3 regions of the Afipia massiliensis genome follow, and region 1 is predicted to be linked to each of the others. Evidence: predicted binding sites of a transcription regulator. Region 1 holds the regulator's gene; each other region holds the start of a gene.
The links. The regulator LexA, encoded in region 1, represses DNA repair genes until DNA is damaged. The targets are predictions, from matches to a motif close to TGTTCNNNNTGTGTTCNG.
Positions count from the first base shown of each region.

Region 2: YH63_RS17030 (2'-5' RNA ligase family protein) is a predicted target of LexA. The motif match lies at 3,275-3,292, and genes of this name have one in related genera.
Region 3: recA (recombinase RecA) is a predicted target of LexA. The motif match lies at 1,307-1,324, and genes of this name have one in related genera.

Region 1 is NZ_LBIA02000001.1:4,029,640-4,039,374, forward strand. It holds gene YH63_RS19400 (molybdopterin molybdotransferase MoeA) at 1-842, shown strand, start outside; gene lexA (transcriptional repressor LexA) at 1,037-1,744, shown strand; gene YH63_RS19410 (ComEC/Rec2 family competence protein) at 1,896-4,181, opposite strand; gene YH63_RS19415 (glutamine--tRNA ligase/YqeY domain fusion protein) at 4,443-6,116, opposite strand; gene gltX (glutamate--tRNA ligase) at 6,488-7,912, shown strand; gene gltA (citrate synthase) at 8,242-9,546, shown strand; gene lpxB (lipid-A-disaccharide synthase) at 9,622-9,735, opposite strand, start outside.
Region 2 is NZ_LBIA02000001.1:3,515,963-3,525,697, reverse strand. It holds gene YH63_RS17050 (ABC transporter ATP-binding protein) at 1-571, opposite strand, end outside; gene YH63_RS17045 (ABC transporter ATP-binding protein) at 564-1,319, opposite strand; gene YH63_RS17040 (hypothetical protein) at 1,663-2,265, shown strand; gene YH63_RS17035 (ArsC family reductase) at 2,296-2,643, opposite strand; gene YH63_RS17030 (2'-5' RNA ligase family protein) at 2,673-3,254, opposite strand; gene YH63_RS17025 (ArsR/SmtB family transcription factor) at 3,402-3,740, shown strand; gene YH63_RS17020 (SRPBCC family protein) at 3,737-4,219, shown strand; gene YH63_RS21675 (DUF5993 family protein) at 4,310-4,468, shown strand; gene YH63_RS17015 (disulfide bond formation protein B) at 4,468-5,013, shown strand; gene ilvD (dihydroxy-acid dehydratase) at 5,051-6,901, opposite strand; gene YH63_RS17005 (LysR family transcriptional regulator) at 7,000-7,935, shown strand; gene YH63_RS17000 (DUF411 domain-containing protein) at 7,937-8,419, opposite strand; gene YH63_RS16995 (hypothetical protein) at 8,545-8,805, opposite strand; gene YH63_RS16990 (DUF899 domain-containing protein) at 8,802-9,551, opposite strand.
Region 3 is NZ_LBIA02000001.1:3,001,132-3,010,866, reverse strand. It holds gene recA (recombinase RecA) at 115-1,203, opposite strand; gene YH63_RS21920 (hypothetical protein) at 2,257-2,391, shown strand; gene YH63_RS14375 (hypothetical protein) at 2,520-2,798, shown strand; gene YH63_RS14370 (hypothetical protein) at 2,927-3,115, opposite strand; gene YH63_RS14365 (hypothetical protein) at 3,308-3,493, shown strand; gene YH63_RS14360 (hypothetical protein) at 3,515-3,781, opposite strand; gene YH63_RS14355 (PilZ domain-containing protein) at 4,094-4,369, shown strand; gene YH63_RS14350 (PilZ domain-containing protein) at 4,383-4,631, opposite strand; gene YH63_RS14345 (PilZ domain-containing protein) at 4,678-5,007, opposite strand; gene YH63_RS14340 (GNAT family N-acetyltransferase) at 5,389-6,615, shown strand; gene YH63_RS14335 (cupin-like domain-containing protein) at 6,612-7,556, shown strand; gene YH63_RS14330 (AraC family transcriptional regulator) at 7,566-8,357, opposite strand; gene YH63_RS14325 (MFS transporter) at 8,586-9,735, shown strand, end outside.

The sequences.
Region 1 (9,735 bases):
AAGCCATCGCAGAGGGAAAGAACATCCGCCCCGCCGGCATCGATTTCCGCGAAGGCGACGTGCTGCTGCCGCGCGGTTCGTGGCTCAATGATCGCGCCCTGGCGTTAGCCGCAAGCATGAACCATCCGCAGTTGCCGGTGCACCGCCGCCCGAAGGTCGCGATCCTCGCCACCGGCGACGAGCTGGTCGCGCCGGGCACGACGCCCGGCCCCGGCCAGATCGTCTACAGCAATCTGTTTTCTCTCAGCGCACTGGTGCGAAGCGAAAGCGCGGAGGTCATCGATCTCGGCATCGCGTGCGACACGCTTGAATCCACCGCGAACGGAATCAGCCGCGCACGCGACCTCGGCGCGGACGTTCTCGTCACCACCGGCGGCGCGTCGGTCGGCGATCACGATCTCGTTCAGGCTGCGCTGAAAGCCGAAGGCTTCGACATGGCCTTCTGGAAGATCGCGCTGCGCCCCGGCAAACCGATGATGCACGGGCGGCTCGACACGATGCGCGTGCTCGGGCTGCCTGGAAATCCGGTGTCGTCCTATGTCTGCGCCTTCCTGTTTCTGGTGCCGCTGATCCGCGCGCTCTCGGGGCGGACGAGCGTCGATCATCTGCTTGAACGCGCCGTGCTTGGGCGCGAATTGCCTGCCAACGACAAGCGGCAGGATTATCTACGGGCGCGGCTCACGCCCGGCAGCGACGGCTTGCCTGTCGCAACCTCCGTGGGCGCGCAGGACAGCTCGCTTGTAGCCAATCTGGCCGCGTCCGATGCGCTGATCGTCCGCGCCCCCCATGCGCCAGCCGCCCCGGCTGGCTCGCCCTGCACGATCCTCCGGCTTCCCGGCTGATCCCTAAACCCTCCCGCCGTTCACGAGAAATTAAGGGGTTGCGGAACACATATGGAACATATAGTGTTCGTTCATGATTTGTTTCGAGTGACTCGCACCCCTTAAGTGTCCTTCCCGTACTTCTTTCAGTGGGATCTAAAGAGGCGCGGCATCGGCTCAAAACTCGAGATTCTAGGGATCGGGGACCAATTCAGATGCTGACACGCAAACAATACGAGCTTCTGCGCTTCATCAACGAGCGGCTCAAGGAAGCTGGTGTTCCGCCCTCCTTCGACGAAATGAAGGACGCGCTGGACCTGCGTTCCAAGTCCGGCATCCACCGGCTCATTACCGCCCTTGAAGAACGCGGCTTCATCCGCAGGCTCGCCAACCGGGCCCGCGCCATCGAGGTCATCAAGCTTCCCGAACTCGGCGCCAATCCGGGCGGCGCACGCCGCGGCTTCACCCCGAGCGTCATCGAAGGCAACCTCGGAAAGGTTCGCGCGAACACCTCCGCCGGTCCCGACGAGGATGTGAGCTACCCCGTTTCCGTACCGGTCATGGGCCGGATCGCGGCAGGTACACCGATCGAGGCGCTGCAGACCCGCAGCCACACCATCAGCGTGCCGCCCGACATGCTCGGGTCCGGCGAACACTACGCCCTCGAAGTGCGCGGCGATTCCATGATGGAAGCTGGTATTCTCGACGGCGATACCGTGCTGATCCAGCGCAACGAGAGCGCCGACACCGGCGACATCGTGGTGGCGCTGATCGATGAGGAAGAAGCCACCTTGAAGCGCTTCCGGCGCCGCGGTGCGTCCATCGCGCTCGAGCCTGCCAACGCGGCTTACGAGGTCCGTATCCTTCCGCCCAATCGCGTGCGCATTCAGGGCAAGCTGATCGGGCTCGTTCGGAAGTATTGAGTTCGGTTTGGCACGAACTGAAAAAATGGTCCGGCGCCATTCCGGGGCGCGAGCGCTTGCGAGCGAACCCGGAATCCAGAAACTGCTTCCACCGAACCCTGCTGGATTCCGGATCAACCCGCTGCGCAGCCTGTCCGGAATGACAGCGCGATCAATCATCAGGCTGGAGATCACTTTCCGTCGGCGTGGCGTCGACCGGCTGGACCGGACGGTTTAGCCGGACAGCAGAGACGTCAGACTCGTCTTCAACATTTGCCGGTGACCAGGGCCGATCCACGCCGCGCGGCCGGTTAGCCGTGATCGCGTAGCCGTCCGCTGTTTTGCGCAAGGCCAGCGTCCCTCGCCTGCGCAGCATCTCCTGATCCAGCACCATGGCCGCGCAGTCGGTGGGCGGTTGCCGAAGCGTCACGATGACCGCGGCCCGCGCGCAATCGTCCGCGAATGCGTCAGGCTTCAGTGTCAGCGCAATGGTCGAACCATCCGCCGCCTGCACCACGCATCCGGACGTGTCGCACGAGACACCGTCGGTCAGCGACGCATCGATTGCCTTGCGCATGTCGGCATCGGCCGCGAGCCATTCGCGCGACAGGAACGCGTCCTTTCCGGTGCGCATCAGGCGCAGCCTGCCGTCCTTCCCCCGCACCGCGACCGTATGTCCGTCTCCGGCAACAAGGATGTCCGGCTGCGGCGTGGTCAGTGCCCAGACCGTTGCCAGCGCGATCAGCCCTGCGCCCGCCCAGCGCAGCGGTGTCCGTAGCAGGCCGAGCGCGATGATGCCTGCGCTCATCACCGCCAGCGGGCCGGTCCCGAATGACGCGATCCGCCCGATGGCGCCCGGGAGCGCGGCAACCCATTGCGCTACCGCCACCATCCAGCCGATGCCGACATCCATCAGCCGCCAGAACAGGCCGTCGAATCCGAACGGCATGGCGAGCAGTCCCAGCAGTCCGGCCGGCATCACCAACACTGAGACCACCGGCATCGCCGCGAGATTGGCCAGCACGCCGTAGGGCGTGACGCGATGAAAATGAAACGCCGCGTAAGGCATGGTCGCAAACCCTGCGACGAGCGATGCCAGCGCCAGCATCGTGATCTCACGCCCGCCCCAGAGCGCCGCGCGCGCCACCTGCGCATTGTCAGGTGACGCAAACAGATTCGGCATGCCGATCTGGACTAGCGCGACTAATCCCAGCGTCGCCGCGAACGACATCTGGAAGCTCGGATGCACCAATGCTTCCGGCGCGATCAGCAGCACGATCATGGCCGCCACGGCGAGCGTGCGAAACGTGATCGCGCGCCGGTCCACCATCACGGCGATCAGCACCACCGCCGTCATGAAGAACGAGCGCTGCGTCGCGACTTCCGCGCCCGACAGCAGAAGATAGAAGGCGGCGGCGAGCAGCGCCGCAACGGCCGACCATTTCTTGATCGGGAACGTCACGGTGAGCGCGGGAAACAGCGCCAGTAGCGCACGCACCGCGAAGAACACGACGCCCGCCACCACCGCCATGTGATAGCCGGAGATCGACAGCACATGGCCGAGCCCGGAAATGAACATGGCGTCGTTGACCGGGGCGGAGATCGCATCGCGGCGTCCGGTGAGCAACGCCGTTGCAATGGCGCGGTTGTCGCCGCTGAGCACGCTGCGAATGCGCGCGTCGATCGCATCGCGCATGCCCTGCATCGTGGCTGCATAGCGCAGATAGGTGCCGCCACTGCGCGGCGCCTCGACGGTCTTGATCGCGCCCATGGCGAAGCCTGATGCGCCGATGCCTTGGAAATACATATCGCGTCCGAAGTCGTAACTCCCCGGACGCAGCGGCGAGAGCGGCGGCAGCAGTCTCGCCTTGAGCTCAACAAAGCTGCCAACCGCAGGCGCAGTGCCTTTCTTGACAGACAGCCGCACGCGCTCGAGTTTGATCCCGCCGCGCGGCGATTCCATTTCTTCGACACGCAGCACGAAGCGATCGGTGCGTTCGCGCTCGTCGCGGGTTTCGACAAAGCCCTTCATCGTCACCGAGAACATCGGACGCGCCAGCACACCATGAGCGACGCGCGCGGTTTTCAGCGCCGCCGTCGCGAAGCCCGCGGACAACGCGGCCAGCATCACCACGAGAGGAAAGATGCGACTCCGCCGCGCGAAGAACGCAGCGACACAGAGCGCGAGCGCCGTGACAGCAGCGACCGAGGCCACAGGCTCGCGATCCACCGCGAAGTAAGCGGCGATGCCCGCGCCGAACGCGACCGGCACCCACGGCAACAACCGGCCCGGCCCGGCTTCCGCCGCGACCCAGTTCCGGATCTTTTCAGTCAGAAATGCGGATCCGCGCTCGGCGGCATCGCCGGCATCTGCGCGCACGGCACCGCGCGGCGGCCATGTGATGGCCCGCCCCGCCCGGCCTTGGGATCGCGTCTGATGCTCGCCCCCGCCCGCCATCGCTTCGCTCCGGCATCGCTTTCGCAATGCTAGCGGAAGCGATCAGCCAAACCAGCGGAACGGATACAGAATGGACGCATATATTCTTTAGATGCCCCGTCCTGAAAAATTGACCGGAAATGCGGTCATTAAAACGAGAGACAGGCCGTCATTGCGAGCGAAGCGAAGCAATCCACCTTTGGGAAAACAAGAACTGGATTGCTTCGTCGCAAGTGCTCCTCGCAAAGACGAAGTACGAAAGCTTGCAGCGCGTCGGTATCTCTAGCTCCCTGCCGAGACCTTGGCCCAGGTGTCGCGCAGACCGACGGTGCGGTTGAAGACCAGCTTGCCCGGCGCGGAGTCCTTGTCGCGGCAGAAATATCCCTGCCGTTCGAACTGTATCGCGCCTTCGAAATTGTCGCTCGCCAGCGCCGGCTCCAGCATCGCGGTGACGGTTTCGAGCGACTCCGGATTGATCTGCGACGCGAAATTCGCGGCGTCGGGCTGTGGCGTGGTGAACAGCAGATTGTAAAGCCGCACCTCCGCTGGCACAGCTTCCGTCGCGCTGACCCAGTGGATCGTCGCCTTGACCTTGCGTCCGTCGGGCGCATTGCCGCCCTTGGTTGCGGGATCGTAGGTGCAACGCAGTTCGACCACCTCGCCTGCCGCGTTCTTGATGACGTCGCGGCAGGTGATGAAATAGCCGTAGCGCAGCCGCACCTCGCGGCCCGGCGCCATACGGAAGAACTTCTTCGGCGGCTCTTCCATGAAATCGTCGCGCTCGATGTAAAGCTCGCGGCCGAACGGAATCTGCCGCGCGCCCTGCGACGGATCGTCGGGATGGTTGATAGCTTCGAGCTTTTCGACCTGCCCTTCGGGAAAATTCTCGATCACCACCTTGAGCGGATTCAGCACTGCCATGCGGCGGGGCGCGGTCTTGTTCAATACCTCGCGCACCACGAAATCGAACATGCCGATGTCCACGGTGCTGTTCGCCTTGGCCACACCGATGCGCTTGACGAACTCCCGCAGCGCCTCCGCCGGAATGCCGCGCCGCTGCAGGCCCGCAAGCGTCGGCATGCGCGGATCGTCCCAACCAGACACATGGCCGCCGCGCACCAGTTCGGTGAGCACGCGCTTGGACAGCAGCGTGTAGGTCACGTTGAGACGCGCGAACTCATACTGGTGCGGCCGCGACGGCACCGGAAGATTTTCGAGGCACCAATCGTAGAGCGGCCGGTGATCCTCGAATTCCAGCGTGCAGATCGAATGCGTAATGTGCTCGATCGCATCGGACTGGCCGTGCGCGAAATCGTAGCTCGGATAGATGTTCCACGCACTTCCGGTGCGCGGATGATGCGCATGGAGGATGCGATACAACACCGGGTCGCGCAGGTTGATGTTGCCCGACGTCATGTCGATCTTGGCGCGCAGCACGCGCGCCCCGTTCGGAAATTCTCCTGCGCGCATGCGCGCGAACAGGTCGAGATTTTCATCGACCTGACGCTCGCGGAACGGGCTGTTTTGTCCCGGCTCGGTCAGGGTTCCGCGCGTCAGCCGAATCTCTTCCTGCGACTGGTCGTCGACATAGGCCTTGCCGGTGCGGATCAGGTGTTGCGCCCAGGCATAAAGCTGCTCGAAATAATCCGACGCGAAATGCAGATGCTCGCCCCACTCGAAACCAAGCCAGCGCACGTCGCGCTCGATGGCGTCGATGTATTCCTGTTCTTCCTTGGTCGGGTTGGTGTCGTCGAAACGCAGATGACAGCGGCCGCCGAATTCTTCGGCGATCCCGAAGTTCAGGCAGATCGACTTGGCATGGCCGAGATGCAGGTATCCGTTGGGCTCCGGAGGAAAGCGCGTCACCACGCCCTTTTCACGCCCCGAGGCCAGATCCGCAGCGACAATATCGCGGATGAAATCGCGGCCCGCGGTCGAAGGCGATTCGTCAGTCATTGGTACCCTTTCAACCCAGTGTGGCGGTTCGCAAGCCCGCATCATTTCGCAGCACATTCCTTTGCGCGCTTGCGAACCGAAGCCACACTGGAAATACAGCTTCCAATGTCCTTTTGAATTCGAAGTTCGCTACGGAAGATGCCGCAAAATGGGGCGAACTTCGAATTCAGGACATTGGGCCCTATGTGCCAAATCCGGGAGGCCACGCCAAGTGCCGCCCGGCGGTGACCTGACCGGACGTTTTGCTGGCAGAACCCCGGATCGGGTAACCCGAGCGTGTAAAATCCTCTGCAAATCCCGCTGAGACAGTGTGCCGTTGTTGTGATAAACGCCCGCCGATAACCTGACCGAGATGGATCGAACCGCCCGAAATGACCGAAACCGTTGTTACCCGCTTTGCGCCGTCCCCGACCGGCTTCCTCCACATCGGCGGCGCGCGCACCGCGCTGTTCAACTGGCTTTACGCACGCAAACGGGCTGGCCGGATGCTGCTGCGGATCGAGGATACCGACCGCGAGCGCTCGACCGATGCCGCCATCACGGCGATCCTCGACGGCCTGAAATGGCTCGGGATCGAGTGGGACGACGAGACGATCTATCAGTTCTCCTGCGCCGCGCGGCATCGTGAAGTTGCCGAGCAGTTGCTCGCGGACGGCAAGGCCTATCGCTGCTACGCGACGCCAGAGGAACTGACGCAGATGCGCGAGGCCGCCAAGGCCGAGGGCCGCGCGATCCGTTACGACGGCCGCTGGCGCGACCGCGATCCGTCCGAAGCGCCTGCCGACCTCAAGCCCGTCATCCGCCTTCGCGCGCCCCAGACCGGCGAGACCGTGATCGAGGATCAGGTTCAGGGTCGCGTGGTCTGGCAGAACGAAAATCTCGATGACCTCGTGCTGCTGCGCTCCGACGGCAACCCCACCTACATGCTGGCCGTGGTGGTGGATGATCATGACATGGGCGTCACCCACGTCATTCGCGGCGACGACCACCTGATCAACGCCGCACGCCAGAAGCACATCTACGATGCCCTCGGCTGGACCGTTCCGGTGATGGCTCACATTCCACTGATCCATGGCCCGGACGGCTCCAAGCTGTCGAAGCGGCATGGCGCGCTCGGCGTCGATGCCTATCGCGCCCTTGGATACCTGCCGGAAGCGCTCCGGAACTACCTCGTGCGTCTCGGCTGGAGCCACGGCGATCAGGAAATCTTCTCGACCGAGGAGATGATCAAGGAGTTCGACCTGCCGGCGATCGGGCGCTCCGCCGCGCGGTTCGATTTCGCCAAGCTCGAAAACCTCAACGGCCATTACATCCGCAACGCCGACGACAAGGCGCTGGTGGCGGCCTTCGAGGATGTGCTCCAGTTCGTCCCCAACGGCGCAGCCATCCGCGCCAAGCTGAACGACACGACCCGCGCCCAGTTGCTTGCGGCCATGCCGGGCCTGAAAGAGCGCGCAAAGACCATCATTGAGCTGATCGACAGTTCGAACTTCATCTTTGCCGACCGGCCGCTGGAGCTCGAGCCAAAGGCCGCAGCGGTCCTCACGCCCGACACGCGCAAGCTGATCGGGGAACTTCGCTCGGTGCTGGAAACGGTCACTCCGTGGGCAGCAGATACCGCCGAGGCCGCCATGCGAACCTTTGCCGAGGCAAAGAACCTCAAACTCGGAGCGATTGCACAACCGCTGCGCGTGGCTCTGACCGGACGGACCACCTCCCCCGGAATCTTCGATGTTTTGGCCGTATTGGGCAGGCAAACCTGCCTGGATCGCCTGCAAGATCAGGCCCTAGGATAACAAACGCCAGTGTCCCGAATCCGAAGTTCGCCTCATTTTGCAGCCCGGCCTGTAGCGAACTTCGGATTCGAAAGGACACTGGCAAACTATAATTCCAGTGTGGCTTTGGTTCGCAAGCCCGCAAAACGCCCCCCGCGTCAGGGATACAGCGGGCTCGCGAACCGCCACACTGGTGCAAGGCTGCCCAAACTTTAGGTGCAGCCTACCTATCTTGCAGCGCACACAGCAATAAGCTACCCATTCGGCCACACTTCTGGAATAAAGCGCCTACGTCCCTATATGGCCGTAAGCGTCACTCGCCCTGAGCAACACTTACCGGGGACTTCACGATGGATGCAAAGACCAACACCAAAAAAGCAACGCTGACGGTTGAAGGGAAGACCGTCGATTTCCCGGTGATGACCGGCACGGTCGGGCCGGACGTCATCGACATCAGCAAGCTTTACGCCCAGACCGGGATGTTCACTTACGACCCCGGCTTTACCTCGACCGGTAGTTGCGAATCCAAGATTACCTACATCGACGGCGACGAAGGCATCCTGCTGTATCGCGGTTACCCCATCGAACAGCTCGCCCAGAAAGGCGACTTCCTCGAGACCTGTTACCTGCTGCTGTACGGCGAACTGCCGAGCAAGGCGCAGAAGGAAGACTTCGATCAGCGCGTCACGAACCACACGATGGTTCATGAGCAGGTCGCTCGCTTCTTCCAGGGCTTCCGCCGCGATGCTCACCCGATGGCCGTCATGGTGGCCTCGGTCGGCGCTCTGGCCGCGTTCTATCACGACTCGACCGACATCAACGATCCGCACCAGCGGATGGTCGCCTCGATACGGATGATCGCGAAGATCCCGACGCTGGCTGCGATGGCCTTCAAGTACAACATTGGCCAGCCCTTCGTGTATCCGAAGAACTCGCTCGATTTCGCATCGAACTTCCTGCGCATGTGCTTCGCGGTGCCGTGCGAGGATTACAAGGTCAATCCAGTGATGGCGGAAGCCCTGGACAAGATCTTCATCCTTCACGCCGACCACGAGCAGAACGCGTCGACATCGACCGTGCGCATCGCGGGTTCGTCCGGCGCCAATCCGTTCGCCTGTATCGCCGCCGGCATCGCCTGCCTGTGGGGACCGGCTCACGGCGGCGCGAACGAAGCCGCGCTGCAGATGCTGGCCGAGATCGGCACCGTGGACAAGATTCCGGAATTCATCGCCAAGGTGAAGGACAAGAACAGCACCGTCCGCCTGATGGGCTTCGGCCACCGCGTCTACAAGAACTACGATCCGCGCGCGAAGATCATGCAGCAGATGTGTCACAAGGTGCTGGCGGAAACCGGCCACCAGAACGACCCGCTGCTCCACGTCGCCATGGAACTCGAGAAGATCGCGCTGAGCGACGAATACTTCATCCAGCGCAAGCTCTATCCGAACGTCGATTTCTATTCGGGCATCACGCTGAAGGCGATGGGTTTCCCCACCTCGATGTTCACCGTGCTGTTCGCGGTCGCGCGCACCGTCGGCTGGATCAGCCAGTGGAGCGAAATGATCCAGGACCCGCAGCAGAAGATCGGCCGTCCGCGCCAGCTCTACACCGGCGCGACCACTCGCGACTATGTCGGGATCGACAAGCGCAAGTAAGCGCAACACCACTCTCAGCAAAAAGGCCGGTGCTCTTCACCGGCCTTTTTCTTTGCGTGCTGGCAAGCGACGTAGTTAGCGAAGCGCCGCGATCACGCCGTCCGCGGCCAGTTCGCTCGGCCGCTTGCCGCCCGTGGACATGATCTGCTCCAGCCGGCCGAAGGCCTCCACCTGCCGCTGCCGCGCAGG
Region 2 (9,735 bases), 510 kb from region 1:
TGGTGAAGCCTTCGGCCTTCAGCCGCGCGATCATCTTGCCGATCTGCTGGATGATGACCGGCGCCAGACCTTCGGTCGGCTCGTCCAGCATCAGGAACCGCGCGCCGGTGCGCAGGATGCGGGCGATCGCCAGCATCTGCTGCTCGCCGCCGGACAGTTTGGTGCCCTGGCTGCCGAGGCGCTCCTTGAGATTGGGAAACAGCTCGAAGATCTGGTCGAGCGTCATGCCGCCGCTGCGGATGATCGGCGGCAGCAGCAGGTTTTCCTTGACGTCGAGGCTGGCGAAAATACCGCGCTCCTCCGGGCAGAACGCGACGCCGAGGCGTGCGATCTTCTCGGCCGGCAGCCGGATCAGATCCTTGCCTTCGAACGACACCGACCCGGTGCGCTTGCCGATGATGCCCATGACCGATTTGAGCGTCGAGGTCTTGCCGGCGCCGTTGCGCCCGAGCAGCGTCACCACCTCGCCCGGACGAACCTCGAAGTTCATCCCGTGCAGGATGTGAGACTCGCCGTACCAGGCTTCGAGATTCTTGACCGAGAGGACCGGCGAGCCAGCAACATTACTCATGGCCTGCTCCCAGATAGGCTTCTTTCACCCGCGGATCCTTCGTGAGCGTCGCGTAGTTGCCTTCCGCAAGCACCTTGCCGCGCGTGAGCACGGTAATGGTGTCGGACAGGTGGGCGACGACGTTGAGATTATGCTCGACCATCAGGATCGTGTACTTCTGCGAAATGCGCTTGATCAGCGCGGCGACCTTGTCGATGTCCTCGTGGCCCATGCCGGCCATCGGCTCGTCGAGCAGCATCATCTCCGGATCGAGCGCCAGCGTGGTGGCGATCTCCAGAGCGCGCTTGCGGCCGTACGGCATTTCCACCGCAGGCGTTTTGGCGAAATCGCTCAGGCCGACGTCTTCGAGCAGTTCCTCCGCGCGTCCGTTGAAACGATCGAGAACCGACTTCGACCGCCAGAAATCGAATGAACTGCCGTGCTGGCGCTGCAGCGCCACCCGCACGTTCTCCAGCGCCGTGAGATGCGGAAACACTGCCGAAATCTGGAACGACCGCACCAGCCCGAGCCGCGCCACGTCGGCGGGCGCCATCGCGGTGATGTCCTGCCCTTTGTAGAGGATCTGTCCGCGGGTCGGCTTCAGGAATTTGGTCAGCAGGTTGAAACACGTCGTCTTGCCGGCCCCGTTCGGGCCGATCAGCGCATGAATGCTGCCGCGGCGCACCTTCAGATTGACGTCGCTCACGGCCACAAAGCCCGCGAACTCCTTGGTCAACCCGGAGGTTTCAAGAATGAACTCATCAGACAAGCAAATTTCCCCCTGTCAGCCTTCACGCAAGCCATTCGCGTGTGACCGTTATTTGGCGCCGCCCCTTGCGCCCTTCCGAAGCCTTCGACCCCGGCGACCGGCCGGAATATGTATCGAATTTTGAGTGATGCGCAAGCTGCATTGCTGCCCATCGTTTATGCGTAGCGCGCAAAATTCATAATGTCCACCGATGCCTAGGGCTCTAGCGGCTATGGCTGGCAGAAGTCGTGAAACGGCTTGTTAAGCCTAATATTCGGCAGAGTTCCCTTTTCATGAAAAATTTCGACCAAAGCCCGATGATTGCTGGCAAGGACATTTCCCAACACCGCTTCGGGACGTCGTCATGGAATTCGAAAGCGCTAGTCCGGCCATTGTGAAATCGATCAAGCAGCGCGAGCTCTTGAACTGCTGGCTGCGTTTATATGCCCGGCACGACCGACTGCCCAAATTTGAAGACTATCTGCCAGAGCGCATCGCCGATGAAGCGGACGACCTCGTCTACTACACCGTGCATGGCGCCGGAGAGCTTCCACGGTTCACCATCGATAGTGACGGCACCCGGATGTCGAGCGCCTATGGCACCACCGGCAAGGGCCGCTACCTCGACGAGTATCTCGGCGCCAAACTCGAGCCGATCGTCATGCCCATCTACTATGAGTGCGTACGGCGGCGGCTGCCGGTCTACACCATCTCCAAGGTCAGCGACCTGTATGGGCGCAAGGTCGACTACGAGCGATTGTTGATGCCGTTTTCCGACGGCGCCGGCGTCAACCGCATCCTCGCCTCATTGAAAACGATCAGCGACGAGGGCGGTTTCGAAATCAGAAACCTGATGCGCGGCAACGACGTTCTGCCGGAATACGTTCTGCGCTCCGTGATCGAACGCGATCTGTTTCACAAGCTGCCCGGCCGCATCGCGCCCGGCGACACCATCGAGTTCGTCTAGCCGGTTCGCACCGGACTCTGTTTCCCAACGCTATTTGATCGCGGCCGCGTAGCTCTCGGGCTTGAAGCCGACCAGCAGCTTGCCGCCGATTTCCAGAACCGGACGCTTGATCATCGAAGGCTGCGCGAGCATCAGCGCCATCGCCTTTTTCTCGGTCAGATTGGCTTTGTCGGCGTCCGGCAATTTCCGGAACGTGGTGCCGGCCCGGTTCAGCAAAACCTCCCAACCGGCCACGTTGCTCCAGCGCGCGAGGCGATCCTTGTCGATGCCCTCGGCCTTGTAATCATGAAAGTTGTAGTCGATGCCGTGCTTGTCCAGCCAGGCGCGGGCTTTCTTCATCGTGTCGCAGTTCTTGATTCCGTAAATCGTCGCAGCCAACTTTATCTCCCCTTGCAGAGCTAACAACATTATTGGCGCAGCGCCCAACGCGCCACATGAACGTGTCGCCTTGGGCGAACAAGGCTGTGAATGAGGACGAAACTGTCGAAGCGAAATATCAGCGGAGAAATTGACCGCTCGGGCGCAGAGCGCTGGTCGTAAAGCAGCGTGATATGCGGCGTGAAACGCCGCGAGACGTGCTGGCCGAGGCCGACCCGCCAGAGTGCCTGTCCCAAACGTTCATGTAGAAATTCCAGCGCCATCATCCCGTCGCTTGCGCAAAGGACGAACGGCTTCGTCGGTCGCGTACTCGTAAAGGTCATCGTACGATCGAATGCCACCGAAAAAGCGGGAGCATCGACGGAAGCCGCGGCCATCACGCCGGCGCGCACAATGCGATCAGGTAGTTCACGGTAGTCGCCGACGGCGTGCAGCGAAAGATGAAGGCGCGGTCCCGGAGTCGGTGTCCCCGCCAATCCTTCCTTGCGGCGACGCTCGTGTGTGAACTGCGTCAGCCTCGGTCGGTCATCCGCTCCCAAAAGAAGGGCGAAGAACAGCGTTTGATTGTTACCTGGATCCCGAAACTCCCGGAAATGAGATCGTTCGGACATGGTACGCACTCCGATTTCGTCCGAACAAATCATGAACAAACAAGCCAGTAAAGCGCATCTGCCGATTAGCGCCAAAACCCCTCCATTCTCCTTGACGAAGGCTGCTCCAAATCGTATTTAAGCATCTACTTAAATACAGGTTGAACCATGCCGACAGACGCCCTCGACGCAACCTTCAAGGCCCTCGCCGATCCGACACGGCGAGCAATCCTCGCCCGCCTCGCGCTCGGCGAGACCTCCGTGCAGGAACTGGCGAAGCCGTTCGACATGAGCCTCCCCGCCGTCTCACAGCATCTGAAAGTTCTGGAAACCGCCGGCCTCGTCACGCGCGGGCGCACCGCCCAGTGGCGGCCCTGCCGTCTGGAGCCGAAGGCGCTGAAGGAAGCGACCGAATGGCTCGATCAGTACCGGCGGTTCTGGGAGGAGAGCTTCGGCAAGCTCGACCTGTATTTGAAAGACATCCAGTCAAAGGAAACTGACACATGACGACGACACTCAAAGTCAAAGCGAGCACGCCTGCGGATCAGCCCTCCATCACCATGGAGCGCGAGTTCGACGCGCCTCCAGAGGTTCTGTTCCGCGCCTTCACCGAGACCGAAGCCCTCAAGACATGGTACGGCCCGAACGGCTTCACGATTACGGTGCTCGCGAGGGACTTCCGCGTCGGCGGAATGTTTCGCTTCACGATGCATGGTCCGGACGGCACGGATTATCCGAACCGCATCGCGTATCGCGAGATCCTGCCGGGCAGACGCCTCGCCTATCTGCACGACTCGGATATCGACAACGATCCGCGTGCCTTTGAAGTCGCCGTCACGTTCGAAGCGCTGGGCGCGAACCGCACGCTGCTGACCATGACATCGATCTTCCCGTCTGTGGAAGCACGAAACGCCGTCATGAAGTTCGGCGCAGTCGAACTCGGCATGCAGACGCTCGAGAAACTGGCTGCGCACGTGAAGGGGTAATCTTCACCCGGATAGAACCTGAGCGAAACACCGCTGGTGGATCGACGAATCTGCCTTACAGTCAGGCGGCATTTCGCTCAGGAAGATACGATGGAATTCACAGCGCTGTTTCTCGCCGTCACTGTCGTCATGCTCGTCGCATGGCGCGGCTCGCGCTCGCTGACACTCGCTTTGTCCGCCGTCGTGCTCATTGCGTGTGTCGCGACCTATCTCCATCACGCGACCGATACGCTGAAGCTGTCGTTCTGATGACCCCCGCACGCGCCATTACCCTCAACGCACTCAGTCTCTACGCTGTCGCCGCCGTGCTGGCGGCGGCATTCGCCGCGCAGTTTCTATTGAACGAACTACCCTGCCCGCTGTGCCTGCTTCAGCGCATCATGTTCACGGCACTGGCCATCGGGCCGATCCTGAATATCCGCTTCGGACCGCGCCCCAGTCACTACGCGCTGTCGCTGCTGGCGGCTCTCATTGGGGCGATGGTCTCGACGCGTCAGGTTCTGCTGCACATCATGCCGGGCGACGCCGGCTACGGCTCGGCGATGCTCGGCTATCATTACTATACGTGGGCGCTGCTGGGATTTGTCGCGGCCATCGTGTTGATCTCGGCGATCCTGCTGTTCGACAAGCAGTTCGACAGTACCCGCACCGCGCCTCCCGCGTCGGCGTTTGCGCGCACGGCGGTATGGCTCGTCATCGGCCTGACGGCTCTGAATGTGATTTCGACGCTGGTGGAATGCGGGTTCGGCGCGTGCGCCGACAACCCGGTTGTTTATGAGTTGCTCAAACGCTGACGCCGTTCGCATCAGCGTTTGAAGCAAATGCCAGCGACTACTTCTCGACCTGAGACACGTCGCGAACGGCGCCACGCGAGGCGTTGGTCGTCATCGCCGCATATGCGCGCAACGCAGGCGATACCACGCGCTTGCGGTCAACCGGCTTCCACGCCGCATTGCCCTTGGCTTCCATCGCCGCACGCCGTGCAGCGAGAACAGAGTCATCGAGCTCGACACTGATGATGCGGTTCGGAATGTCGATCAGGATCGGATCGCCGGTCTCCACCAGACCGATCAATCCACCCTCCGCCGCTTCCGGCGAAACGTGGCCGATCGAGAGGCCCGAGCTTCCGCCCGAGAACCGGCCGTCGGTCACCAGCGCGCAAACCTTGCCGAGCCCCTTCGACTTCAGATAGCTGGTCGGATACAGCATCTCCTGCATGCCGGGGCCGCCCTTCGGTCCCTCGTAACGCACCACAACAACGTCGCCCGGCTTCACCTTGTTGCCGAGGATGCCGGACACCGCGTCGTCCTGACTTTCGAAGACATGCGCCTTGCCGCGAAACGTGAGGATCGATTCATCCACGCCGGCGGTTTTCACGATGCAGCCTTCCGGCGCGATATTGCCGAACAGCACTGCAAGCCCGCCATCCTTCGAGAACGGATGATCAGCCGAGCGGATCACGCCCTTCTCGCGATCGGTATCGAGATCGTCCCAGCGTTCCGACTGGCTGAAAGCCACCTGCGTCGGCACACCACCCGGTGCTGCGCGGAAGAAGTTGCGCACGGACTCGCTGTTGGTGCGTCCGATGTCCCAGCGGTTGAGCGCATCGGCCATGGTCGGCGCATGCACGGTCGGCAGGCTGGTATCGATCAGTTCGGCGCGTTCGAGTTCGCCCAGAATGGCCATGACGCCACCGGCGCGGTGAACGTCTTCCATGTGAACGTCGCTCTTGGCGGGCGCGACCTTGCAAAGACATGGCACGCGGCGCGACAGCCGGTCGATGTCGGCGATCGTGAAATCGATTTCGCCTTCCTGCGCCGCAGCCAGAAGATGCAGCACGGTGTTGGTCGAACCGCCCATCGCGATGTCGAGGCTCATCGCGTTCTCAAAGGCGGCGAAGTTGGCGATCGTGCGCGGCAACGCGGTCGCGTCGTCCTGCTCGTACCAGCGGCGCGCGAGATCGACGATCACATGACCCGCCTCGCGGAACAGCCGCTCGCGATCGGCATGGGTCGCCAGCACCGAGCCGTTGCCCGGCAGCGAGAGGCCCAGCGCCTCGGTCAAACAATTCATCGAGTTGGCGGTGAACATGCCCGAGCAGGAGCCGCAGGTCGGACAGGCCGAGCGCTCGACCGCGGCGACTTCCTGGTCACTATAGCTGTCGTCAGCCGCGACAATCATCGCGTCGATCAGATCGACCGAACGCTTTTTGCCCTTCACCACGACCTTGCCGGCTTCCATCGGACCGCCGGAGACGAACACCGTCGGGATGTTGAGCCGCATCGCCGCCATCAGCATGCCGGGCGTGATCTTGTCGCAATTGGAAATGCAGACCAATGCGTCGGCGCAATGCGCATTGACCATGTACTCGACGGCGTCGGCGATCAGTTCGCGGCTCGGCAGCGAATAGAGCATGCCGCTGTGGCCCATCGCGATGCCGTCATCGACCGCAATGGTGTTGAACTCCTTGGCGACACCGCCCGCGGATTCGATCTCGCCGGCGACGAGCTGCCCCAGATCCTTCAGATGAACATGACCCGGCACGAACTGGGTGAAGCTGTTGGCGATGGCGATGATCGGCTTGCCGAAATCCTCGTCCTTCATGCCTGTCGCGCGCCAAAGGCCGCGGGCGCCGGCCATGTTGCGGCCATGGGTCGAGGTTCGTGAGCGATATGCCGGCATATTCTTGTTCCCCCTAGATTGGAATGTTTCCAATAAGGGGGTTATGTGGCCCTGTAAAATATATTATTAGGAAGGAACTAGGTCGCTGAGAGTATTAAATGGACATTCGCCAGCTCAGGCATTTCGCGGCCGTGGCCGACACGCTGCATTTCGGCCGCGCCGCCGATCGGCTCGGCATGACCCAGCCGCCGCTCAGCCAATCCATCATGACCCTGGAGCGCGAGCTTGGCGCACCGCTGTTCGTGCGGACCAAACGCAGCGTCGCGCTGACGCCGTTCGGCGCGGAGTGGCTCTCACATGTCCGCGCCGCGCTCGACGGCGTGAAGGCCCTGCCCGGGATCGCGCATCAGTTGCGTGACGGCACCGCCGGCCATCTGGCGCTCTCGTTCGTCAGCACTGCGGACTACAGCATCCTGCCGCTGCTGGTGCGTCGCTACGCATCACTGTTTCCGAATGTCGAAATCTCGCTCACGGAGGCGACCAGCAACGTGCAGATCGCAAACCTGCTCGAAGGCAACGGCCACGTCGGTCTGGTGATTCCTCCGCCGAGCGCGGCATTTCCCAAGCCGCTCTCCTATCTGCCGCTCGTGAGCGAGCCGCTTGTCGCCGCCGTTCCGGAAAGCTGGCTTGCCGACGGAACGCTATCGTTGGCGGCTGACCGGCTCGCGCCGGAATCTGTCGTCGGCGCGCCGCTGATCATCTTTCCCCGGCAGAGCGCGCCGGCGTTCCATGATCTGGTGACCGAGTACTACGCGGCGCACGGCGGACAGGCGCGGATCGCGCAGGAAGCGATCCAGATGCAAACCATCATCAGTCTTGTTTCCGCCGGGATGGGAATCGCACTCGTCCCCGCGTCATTGCGCAATCTCGCGCGCACCGGCGTCAGCTATATCGATCTGGCAGGTCCCGCGCCGATCTTGGAGACCGGGATCACATGGCGCACGGGAGACACCACGCCGACCATCGAACGCTTCGTCAACATCGCGCGCGATGCTGAAATGATGATGCTGTATCAGCGCGCGACAGCGATTTGATTCATATCGCCTGCGTTCCGCGATAGCGCGCGAACACGCGCTGCCCGTCAGCCGAGAACAGGACGACGTCGTAAGCCTCGGGCGGAGTTCCCGCGACTTCCATCCCCGGAGAACCGACCGGCATGCCGCCGACGGCCAGGCCCTTCGCTTGCGGCCGCTCGGCAAGCAGGCGCTTGATCGCATCGGCCGGCACATGTCCTTCGATCGCGTAGCCGCCGATTTCCGCCGTATGACAGGAGGAAAGCTCCACAGGCACGCCGAGCCTCGTCTTGAGTGGCGCGAGATTGGCAATTTCGATTTCATCGACTGAAAAACCCGCAGCCTTCACGTGCGCGATCCAATCGCCGCAACAGCCGCACGCCGGGTCGCGATGGACGATCATCTTCGGAAGGGTCTCGGCTGCTTTCGAGTAACGCGACAGCACGAGCGCTACAGCCACCGGTAACGCTCCCGCCAATACCGCGCGCCGTGTCGAGATCGTCATCAATTCATCCTCATTGCCGTGGCTCGTGCCTCGGAGACATTGTTATTCCATTATCGGGAGGATTACCGCGAACGATCGATGTCATCCAATCACGGATTGGTTAGCCGCTTTCGCGGCATCCGGTGTTACCGGCCGGAGATCAGCTTCAGCCATGGCGTCAAATGGAAGGCGCTCATCAGTCCGTACATCGCGGCCATGCCACTCAGCGGTGACGCGTCATGCGCGCAGAGTATTGCCGGCGCACCTGCACCAGGAACACCCGTCAGCAGCGCCATGATCGCGAAGGTTGGCGCGGCCGCGAGGCTCAGCCACTCCGCGGCCCGGAACGCACTCGCGTTCCGGCGCAACGGCCTGCCGTTGGGCGCACCTGAACAGGTCGCGCTCATGTTGTCGCGCCGTCTTTGTTCCGGAACGCCTCCTCTCCGGCGTCCGACACCGCGACCCACTTCGGGTCAGGCGCTGCGCCGGGAACGTAGCTGTCGTTCCAGTTCCACCACTTGTACGGCCGTTCCTGAGGATAGCCCTTCGGCGAGTCCTCCCACTCCTCCTGACGACCGAGCGCGGTCATATCGAGATAGCTCCAGACGGTGCCCATCGCCTCATCGCCGCGCGTGTTGATGAGATAGGTGCGGAATATGCGGTCGCCGTCGCGGATGAAAGCGTTGTGGCCGTGCCACTCATCGACGCCGAAGTCTGCGTCGAAGCTGTCGGTGATAGTCACCCAGGGGATTCTATCCCACCCCATCCGCGCCTTCAGGCGCGCGATGTCGGTCTGCGGCGCACGCGAGGCATACACGAGCGTGGTGTCGCGCGCGTTCAGATGGACGGGGTTGGAGACCTGGTCGGCTCCCAGGGAACAGCCAATGCAGGCATGCTCCGGCCAGCCGTGCACGCCGGGCTCGAAGAAGGCGCGGTAGACGATCAGCTGACGGCGGCCCGCGAACAGGTCGAGCAGGCTCATTTTGCCGTTCGGCCCGTCGAAGACATAGGATTTCTCAACGGCCATCCACGGCATCCGCCGGCGCTCGGCGGCCAGCGCGTCACGCGCGCGCGTCTGGGCCTTCTCCTTCACGAGAAGCTGCTCGCGTGCAGCCTCCCACTCTCGCGGCGATACAATCGGTGGTGTGTTCATGACGTGCTGTCCTTCTTTCCGGGCCTCAGGTGATGTAATCGTGGTCATCGGAACCTCCGCTTTGGAGCGATCTCTCGTATTTTTCGGGCTGGAACGTAACGCCGTTCACTGCCGATCGTTCGTGTTCCGGGATAGACTTAAGGGTCGGATATCGAACGGTGGGAGTGACAAGTTTGGCGGGATT
Region 3 (9,735 bases), 1.0 Mb from region 1:
AACATCCACAACGCCCGTTTGCTTTCCGAAGGTGCGATGGATGCCCGAAAAGGATTCCCGTTCTTTTCGGATCGCACCCAAACCCGGGCGATTAAGCCCGAGCCGGAAATAGATTTAGTCTTCCACAGGCTCCTCGCCGTCGGCATCGCGCTCCGGCGAGCCCGCGAGGATCTGCTCGGCGATCAGGCCGGAGTTCTGGCGGATCAAGGCTTCGATCTTCGCCGTCACTTCCGGATTGGCCTTCAGGAAGGTCTTGGAATTCTCGCGGCCCTGACCGAGGCGCACGCTGTCATAGGAGAACCATGCGCCGGACTTCTCGACGATCCCGGCTTTCACACCGAGATCGAGAATTTCGCCCAGCTTCGAGACGCCCTCGCCGTACATGATGTCGAATTCGACCTGCTTGAACGGCGGCGCCAGCTTGTTCTTCACGACCTTGACGCGGGTCGAGTTGCCGATCACTTCGTCGCGTTCCTTGATCTGGCCGATGCGGCGAATGTCGAGGCGCACGGACGCGTAGAACTTCAAGGCGTTGCCGCCGGTGGTGGTTTCCGGCGAGCCGTACATCACACCGATCTTCATGCGGATCTGGTTGATGAAGATCACCATGGTGTGGGACTTGTTGATCGAGGCGGTCAGCTTGCGCAGCGCCTGGCTCATCAGCCGCGCCTGCAGGCCGGGAAGGCTGTCGCCCATCTCGCCTTCGAGTTCGGCGCGCGGCACCAGCGCCGCCACCGAGTCCACAACCAGCACATCGACCGCGCCGGAGCGCACCAGTGTGTCGGCGATTTCCAGCGCCTGCTCGCCGTGATCCGGCTGCGAGATCAGAAGTTCATCGACATTGACGCCGAGCTTGCGGGCATAGACCGGATCGAGCGCGTGTTCGGCGTCGATGAAGGCGCAGATGCCGCCCTTCTTCTGGGCCTCGGCCACCGTGTGCAGCGCCAGCGTGGTCTTGCCGGACGATTCCGGCCCGTAGATCTCGACCACCCGGCCCTTCGGCAGACCGCCGACGCCCAGCGCGATATCCAGCCCGAGCGACCCCGAGGAAATCGTCTCGATATCCATGGAGCGGTCGTTCTTGCCGAGCTTCATCACGGAGCCCTTGCCGAACTGGCGCTCGATCTGTGAGAGCGCGGCCGACAGGGCCTTGGTCTTGTCCATGGATGATCCTTCAACGATACGCAGGGCGGCGGGGGCCATAGTGGTGCTCCTTATGAACGGGATTCGCCAGCCGGACAAACAAGCTGGCTGGCCTGCTGCCCCTGCGGCGGACCGGAATCAGGATCGATCCGATGGAACAAAATGTACCCTATTTGTTCTAGGTTCGCAATATGTTCTTTTGCGAGGGGCGGTACTGGCCTGTTTTAACCCCTAGTGGCCTGTTTTGATTTGCGCTCCCATGCCAGAAAAGTGTTTCAGGGAAAATTGGGGGGTCGCATGGGAAATTTCAGTATTTGGCACTGGTTGGTCGTTTTGTTCGTGCTCACACCACCGATTCCAATCGGAAAGATTCTGCAGAAAAACGGCCGCAGCTGGGCTTGGTCTTTGCTGTACTTCGTGCCGCTCGTGAATATTATTTTCCTTTGGATCTGGGCCTTTTCAGACGACCAGAAACTATAGTCACGTTTAGAAAGGCCGCCTCAGTTGGCGGCCTCATCCTTTTCCTTAACGATCAAGCTCCGGAGTGAAGGTCAACTCGTCGACTTGGACATAGAGGATAAACAAAAAGAGGGCCGAAGCCCTCTTTTCAAAACTTACAAGCGGCCAACGGGGCGCCAATTCCCGCCACCACCTCCGTGACCGTACCCGTACCCGCCTCCCCGGTGACGATCGTAGCGCGGTGCATGGCCATACCGGTGGCCATGGCCGTAACGTGGCCCGCTTCGATAGCCATATCCACGCGACTGGTAGCAACGTCCGTAACGGTCACACACCAGGCGAACCTGATCTACGTTCGATTCGATGCCGCTCTGTGTGGTCAAGCCGTTCGGCATCGCTGACGCGGTTTCAGTGACCGCAAAAATGCTGAGAGCGGCAAGTCCAACAAGGGCGAATGAGAATTTCATTTCTTACTCCGGTATGTGATTCAAGTGAGCGCACATCGCCACCCAAACATGACCGCAATATGAGTTCCGCGTCGGTTTGCCACCCCCGCTTCCCGGCGCGGGGTTTGTTTTTCGGTTCTGTCGGAAGGTGAACAGGCATATAAAGCTGCGAGCGTTAACGTCGAACTCCTGCGTTCGGTGATGCGCGATGTCTCAGCCGGATGATTTTTTCGATCCGCGTACTGAGCCGCTTTCGGCGGCAGAGTGGTTCTTTTTGTCGCTGGTCATTCTAGGCGGACTGCTTCTGATCGGAGCCACCGTCTATTACTCGCTGGTGTGGTAAGATGATCCCAATGGCCTCGTTTTGCCCTGCGCGATGTCATCAGCCGTCACCTGTCGCGACTGACAAAGAATTGACCCCGATTCTGTGCGTCTGCCGCCAGGTTCTCCTGAACAAGGGAGAAAAAGCCAATGCGCACACTTCTCGCTTCAACTACCATAGCCCTGCTGATCGGCCTTTCACCGGCTGCCGCGATGTGTGGCGGCTCGGGCCAGCAGGCTCAGAACACCACCTCCCAGGGCGGCATGTGCGGCAGGTCCGCCGCCGTTATCGACCCGATGGCTGACAAGCCTGCCGTGTCCATGAAACAGTCCGGCATGCGCATGTGCGGTTGCTGCAAGAACATGGCGATGATGGACGGCATGAAAGCCGACGATCCGCACAAGGGCATGGATATGCCCAAGCAGTAACGCCGCCGGCGCGGCATGATCGTGCGGCTTGCCGAACCGCGCCGAACATCGCGAGGGCCGCCGCACCTGGCGGGCCTCTTGTGTTTCCGGCTCTGCGTGAATCGTAATTTTGCCGAAACTGTCGTGCGTCAGGAACCGGAACGGTCGGCCTCGTTCGCCTGCCCCTCGCCCTGTCCGTCGACCGGAGCAGCCGGCTCGTGTTCGGTTCCGAGCAACCGCACCAGATCTGCCATGCTGGTCGTGTCCTGCGCTTCTGTCGAAATTTCCGCAGCCGCTGGCCAGAGCCAGTGTTGCACCAATCGGATCAGACCAGTCATCGTCCCACCGCGTAATGTCTTATGTGACAGACGAATGCGGGGCGAGATTGGTTCCTTCGTGGAGCAAAAAAATACGACGCACGGGCGTTGCGCGCCTGCGGATCGTTTCAGCCAACCGGGGGTTGAGACAGACCATGCACCGGCGATCACAAAGCGGTGTGCTCACACCTGACAGCCAGGAGAGCGTCATCCATGCACAGGACGAACGAGATTTCCATCGGAGAGAAGTGGCAGAAAATCGCGGATGAAACCCGGGACAAGGCCCGCGCGATGCCGCCATGCGAGCAGCGCGACGATCTTCTGAAAAAGGCCCGCCAGCTCGACGTTGCCGTCAATCTGAACAACTGGCTTTCCGCAGAGACGAAGATCCCGAAGTAACGCCGCCGCGCGGCAGGAACTTCACTTCGCGGTCGATTTCGCCTTGGCGGATTTCGCGGCAGGCTCGGTTCGCACCGTGGCCCATGGATCGTTGCTCGCCTTGGCATCGGGGATCTTGGACCGCGCGGCCTTCGCCGCGTCCTCGTTGGCCTTCGCGCGCGCCTTTTCTTCCTCGGAGTATTCCTTGCCTTCTCCCAGTTTGAACCCCGGCATCATCTGGGCATATGCCGGCACAGCGACGGGAACCATCGTCAAGCCGATCAGCATCGCCACACGAAACACCCGCATCGAAACTCTCCCCGGATCAATCAATCTGTTGTGAGATTGGGACTTGTTGTGAACCTGGACGCCGTCGTCCGGACGCGCGCCTGCCCGCCATCGACAGTCTACCCCACCGCAAAACGATGGCCAAGACGGGGCAGGACGCGACCAGGGCGAGGCAAACCCTGCAAAGGGGCATGAGTTAGCCGCTGTGCAGCTGTTCCAGCCGGGCCCGGGCACGCCCCGGCTCAATGTCGTGAATCAATCCTGAACGCGAGCCAAGGCAGCAACAGGTATCGCTTTATGGACTGGCAACCCGCTGTACCTACGGTGGCGGCCATGACTCACAAGGTCGCGGCCATGACAGACACACCATTGGCGGAGAGGCGGTCGGAAACGCGTCGTCGTGTTTTCAAGGGCGGCGTCATCACGTTCAATGGCGCGGGCGTCGACTGCACGGTACGCAACATATCCAACCGCGGCGCGGCGCTGGATGTCGCCAATGCCGCGATGATCCCGCCGCGATTCAGCCTTGCCATCAAGGCGGATGATTTTGTCGCCCGCTGCCGCATGGTCTGGAATAACGGTCAGCGCGTCGGCATCGCGTTCGACTGAAGGCGCCCGGCAGCTAGAACGAAACGCCGAGGCGCGGGCCTTTCACCCACACCACGCGGCATTTCTTTTTCGATCCGGCGTAGAGCAGCTCGAACCTGTCCGGCAACGGCTTGCCGGGTGCAACCTCGAGACAAGCGCCGCCCGCGGAATAATCCACGACGTTGCAGCGGATCACCGGAGATTTCAGGTCGACGATGATGCTGGCCGAGCGGGAGAGATTCCCCGAAGGCCGGACGCGGTTGAAGCGACGATCTTGATGCATGAAGGCTCACACCTCGGACTCTCACAACGCTCTTGCGGATCTGACGTCAGGCCAATCCTTCCACTGGCACCCGTCGCGCAGATGGGGATGCCGACTTCTTCTTGACGTCAGGTCTCAGAAAAATCACGCCGACCTGGTCGCCGTTCACCCGCACCATCTTGCATCGCCGGTAAGCGAGGCCGGTCGAGGACAGCAGCAGGAAAAATTCCTTCAGATCGAGATCGCCGACGGAGCCGTCAACTTTCAGCAAAGCGCCGCCTTCGGACACATCCAGCATCCGGCACGACCGGCGCCAGGTGCCGTCGATTCCCATGATCTGCACATCAATGCCGCGTTCGAAATCGATCCGCTGGCTCTTACGAAGTTCCTTGCCCATTGCGACCTCCGTGGAGATTGCTGCCTGGTAAAATTGCGCTCCGAGAATCTCGGTTTACAAAAACTGACTTCTTAAAATTCCCACCGCCGCTGAAATGTCACGCAGGCGGTGTCATGGTAATTGTAGGTTGCGCGCAATTGCTTAAATTTTCCTGCACGCGGCGGTTTCCAACCGAATGATACCGGCAACGGCTGTCACGCCTTCGTGAGCGCGCCAGCATCGTTAACAACCGATGAAAAAAGCGCACCGCATTTAACCCTAATCCCACATCCGATTTTGATGTTTGGCGCATACCGTCGAAAATCAGGGACGCCAAAAACAACAGCGCACACAGCTCCGAAAGGCCGCGTGCCGAAGAACACGTGGAATGGGATCAGGGACGTGGTCGAGATTGCCGATGCAACACAAGCCGCCGCGCGCCGCGAGGTGAGTTTTGCTCGTGAGCGAACGAGCGACCGTTCCGCGGCTGAATCAACCGCCGCGCTCGCACCGCTCGACATGGTCTCCACTGAGCGCTGGCGCCGCCTGAGCGACAACGCCGTTGAGCCGAACGGCTATTATCTGCCCGAATGGAAGCTGGCTGTGAATGCGTCCGCGCAGGGACGCACCAACGTCCGCGCCCTCACAGCCACAACCGCGAACAATGACAGTCCGCGCCTGATCGGCCTGCTGCCGGTGATTTCCGCCTGGCGCGCCTACGGCCTTCCCCTGCCCGCGCTGGTCAGCGCCGATCCTTACGGCACACTCGCCACGCCATTGCTCGATCGCGACCAGGCCGACGAGGCCGCCGCTGAACTGATGCAACAGGCACGCAACGCCGGGGCGCATGCGCTGATCCTGCGTGACATCCCGCTCGAAGGCGCGGCGATGGCATCGTTGACCCGCGCACTCGCGTACCGCGGGCTGAAGCCGCGCATCCTGCAAAGCCATGCGCGCGCCAGCCTCGACGCAACACGCGACGCCGACGATCTGCTCCGCGACGCGCTCGGGCCGAAAAAGCTGAAAGAGCTTCGCCGCCAGCGCAACCGGCTCGCCGAACATGGCGACGTGATCTTCACGATCGCGACCGCGCCGAGCGAAATCAAACGCGACCTTGGAATTTTCCTCACCCTCGAAGCCAGCGGCTGGAAGGCCAAGCGCGGCACGGCGCTGGCGCAGCACGACGGCGACGCCGCTTTCGTTCGCCGCGCGGTGTTTGATGCCGCGGCGCGCGGCAACTGCGAAATCGTGACGCTGCATGCCGGCGAAACGCCGGTCGCCTCCGGCATCGTGCTCCGGCACCTCGACCGCGCCTTCTATTTCAAGCTCGGTGTCGACGAAAACTTCGCCAAATGGTCGCCCGGGGTTCAGTTGACGCTGGAGCTGACGCGCCACATGTGCGCCGATGACACAATCACGATGGTCGATTCCACCGCGATCCCGGGTCATCCCATGATCGATCCGATCTGGCGCGGGCGCCTTGTCATCGGCGACGTGCTGATCCCGCTCAATCGCCGCGATCCATTCGTGCCGGCCATCCGGCTCGGCCTCGCCTTGCGCACGCTCGTTCGCGAGCCGGCGCGCCGCCTTGTTCACACCATCAGAAAACTCCGGGAGACACGCTCATGAACGTCGCCTCAAGCATTTCGCCGGTCATCACCGCCGACAATGAATCGCTGAAGCGCGATTTTCCGCTGAAGCCGTTCGCGATCCGCCACAAGCTCGCGGGCCATCCGCTGCTGACGCTGTCGCGCATCGCACAGCTTGCCTCGGACATGCCGCGCGACCTGATCGAATACAATTCCGGCGACGCCTCCGTCAGCCAGGACCCGGACAAGGTGAAGAGCGTCGATCTCGATCCGGTCGAGGTCGTCAACCGCATTCAGACCGCGGGCGCATGGATGGTGCTCAAGCGCGTGGAGAAATCCCCGGAGTATCGCCAACTGCTCGAAGACGCGCTGACGTCGGTGGCCCGTGCACGCGGCTTCAAGAGCATCGAGGATGCCGGCTTCTCGCAGATCGAAGGCTTCCTGTTCGTGTCGTCGCCAAACTCGACCACGCCGTTCCACATGGATGCCGAAGACAATTTCTTCGTGCAGATCTGCGGCGAGAAGATCTTCGCCGTCTACGACAACCGCGACGGCAAGATCGCCGACGACGCGCAGGTCGAGCATTCCACCGTCAAGCACCGCAACGTGCCCTTCCACGAGAGCTTCCGGCCGCGCGGGATCGAGTTCAATCTCGACGCCGGCGACGGCTGCTACATTCCTTATCAGTGGCCGCACTGGGTGAAGACAGCGGGATCGCATTCGATCTCGATGGCGATCACCTGGAAAACCGAGGAAGTGCGCCGGCTGAACGACCTGCATCGCTTCAACTCGATGCTGCGCGGCATCGGCTTGCCGCAGGCCGCTCCGGGCGCAAGGCCCGCGCTGGACAGCACAAAGCTCGCCGTCTACCGCGCCGCCGCCGCGATCATCGAACCGCTGCGCGGATCGGAGACCATGCGCCGGATCATCCGCCGCATCGCCCTCGGCAAGAATGCGAACTACTATCTGAAGAAGGCGTGAGCTAACCGCTCACGCCCCTCCCTCACTCCTTAACGAACTGGGCGGCTGGCCCATCGCCTTGCGGAACGCAGCCGAGAACGCGCTTGAACTGCGATAGCCGTTGCGCTCTGCGACGCGCGAGATCGGCTCGCCCGCGACGATAGCTTCCAGCGCGTTGTGGAAGCGCACGCGCTGCCGCCATGCCGCGAAGCTCAATCCCAGTTCAGCCTCGAACAGCCGCGCCAGCGTCCGCGCCGACGCGCCCGCCGTATCGACCCAGCTATCCAGCGTGAGACGGCTTGCCGGATCGGCCAGCAGTGCGTTGCAGACCCGCAGCAGGCGTGGATCGCGCGGCATCGGGATCACCAGCGACAATCGCCGCGCGCTGGCAATTTCCGCCAGGATCAGAAACGCCACCGCCCCCGCGCGTCCCTGCTCGTCGTAGATCACCGGCTCCTCGATCATCGCCAGCACCAGTTCGCGCAACAAGCCTGAGACTTCCAGCACGGTCGGCGCGGATGGAAGGTCGTCATGGGCATCGCGCGCGATGTAGAGCGTGCGCATCTCCACCTGACCGTGAATGCTGATGGAATGCTCTGTGCGCGCTGGAAGATAGACCGCGCGATCCGGCGGCACGATCCACGCCTCGGTCGCAGTGCGGACCCGCATCACGCCGGTCACAGCATAGACGAGCTGGTCGCGCGCGTGATGGTGCGGCTCGATCTCGAAACCGTCCCTGAAGCTCTTCGACATCGCCGCAAGCGGACGCGGCACAAACTGATAGTCGTTGGCATCGGTGCTGCGGCGTGGACGCGGAGTCATGACCGGTAACCCGCGCATGATCCGGAAAAGTGGAAACCGGTTTTCCGTAAAGATCATGCGCTTTAGAGAAATGGCAGATTTTAAACGATTTTTGGCATGACAGCGCCATCGTGCCAAGGGTACTTTTGGAGGCAGAATCGAAGGCATGATCCCGAAAAGCCTGCCCCCGGACTTGATCCGTGGGTGGTACCGGTTTTCGGACCAGATCATGCCTAAACAAGGCCTGCCATGACGCGCGACCGCATCCACTTCCTGTTCCTGAACATCGGCCACTATCTGGACCACCTGTTCACGCTGATCTTCGCGACGGTGGCAGCGCTCGCGCTCTCGCGCGAATGGGGACTGAGCTACAGCGAACTCCTGACATACGCGACGCCGGGCTTCTTCGCCTTCGGCCTGTTCGCGCTGCCCGCCGGATGGCTCGCCGACAAATGGAGCCGCGAGGGCATGATAGCGGTATTCTTCGTCGGCATTGGCGCCTCGTCGATCGCGACCGCATTCGCGCAGACGCCGCTGCAGGTCGGCATCGGTCTGTTTGTGGTGGGCGTGTTCGCCGCGATCTATCATCCTGTCGGCCTCGCCATCGTGACGCAACGCTGGAAGAACACCGGCATGCGTCTCGCCGTGAACGGCGTCTGGGGCAATCTCGGCGTCGCCAGCGCGGCGCTGATCACCGGTTACTTCATCGACAACGGCGGCTGGCGCATGGCCTTCGTGGTGCCGGGCGTCTTCTCCATCATTATCGGCGTGCTTTACACCGTCCATCAATGGAGCGAAGTCTCGACCGCGCATCAGAAAGCGCCGGCACCCGCTGCTGCCGCTCCGGCACATTCTGCCGACATGAAAGCGCTGATCCTGCGGATTTCCGCGATCGTGTTTCTCACTACGGCGGTCTCCAGCCTCGTGTTCCAGTCGACGACCTTCGCGTTGCCGAAAATCTTCGACGAGCGGCTGCAAGGCATCGCGACCGAGATGACGCAATGGTTGTCGGCAAGCGGCGTCACAGCCGCCAAGGGCGACATCGCGACCATGGTCGGCGCATTCACCTTCATCGTCTTCGCGGTCGCCTCGCTGGCGCAGCTTGTCGTCGGCAGCCTGCTCGACAAGCTCGGGCCCCGTACTGTGTTTCTGATCGTCGCCGCGATCCAGATCGTTTTCTTTGCGCTAATGCCCGGCCTGCGCGACGCCTGGGCGCTGGCGGCGGCGTTTGGCTTCATGCTCGGCGCGTTCGGGCAAATTCCGATCAACGATTTCATGATCGGCAAGATGGCGAGCGGCGAAGCCCGCGCGCGCATCTATGGCGTGCGCTATGTCGTCAGCTTCACGGTGCTCGCGCTGGCGCTGCCGATGATTTCGTTCGTCTACGGCAACTACGGCT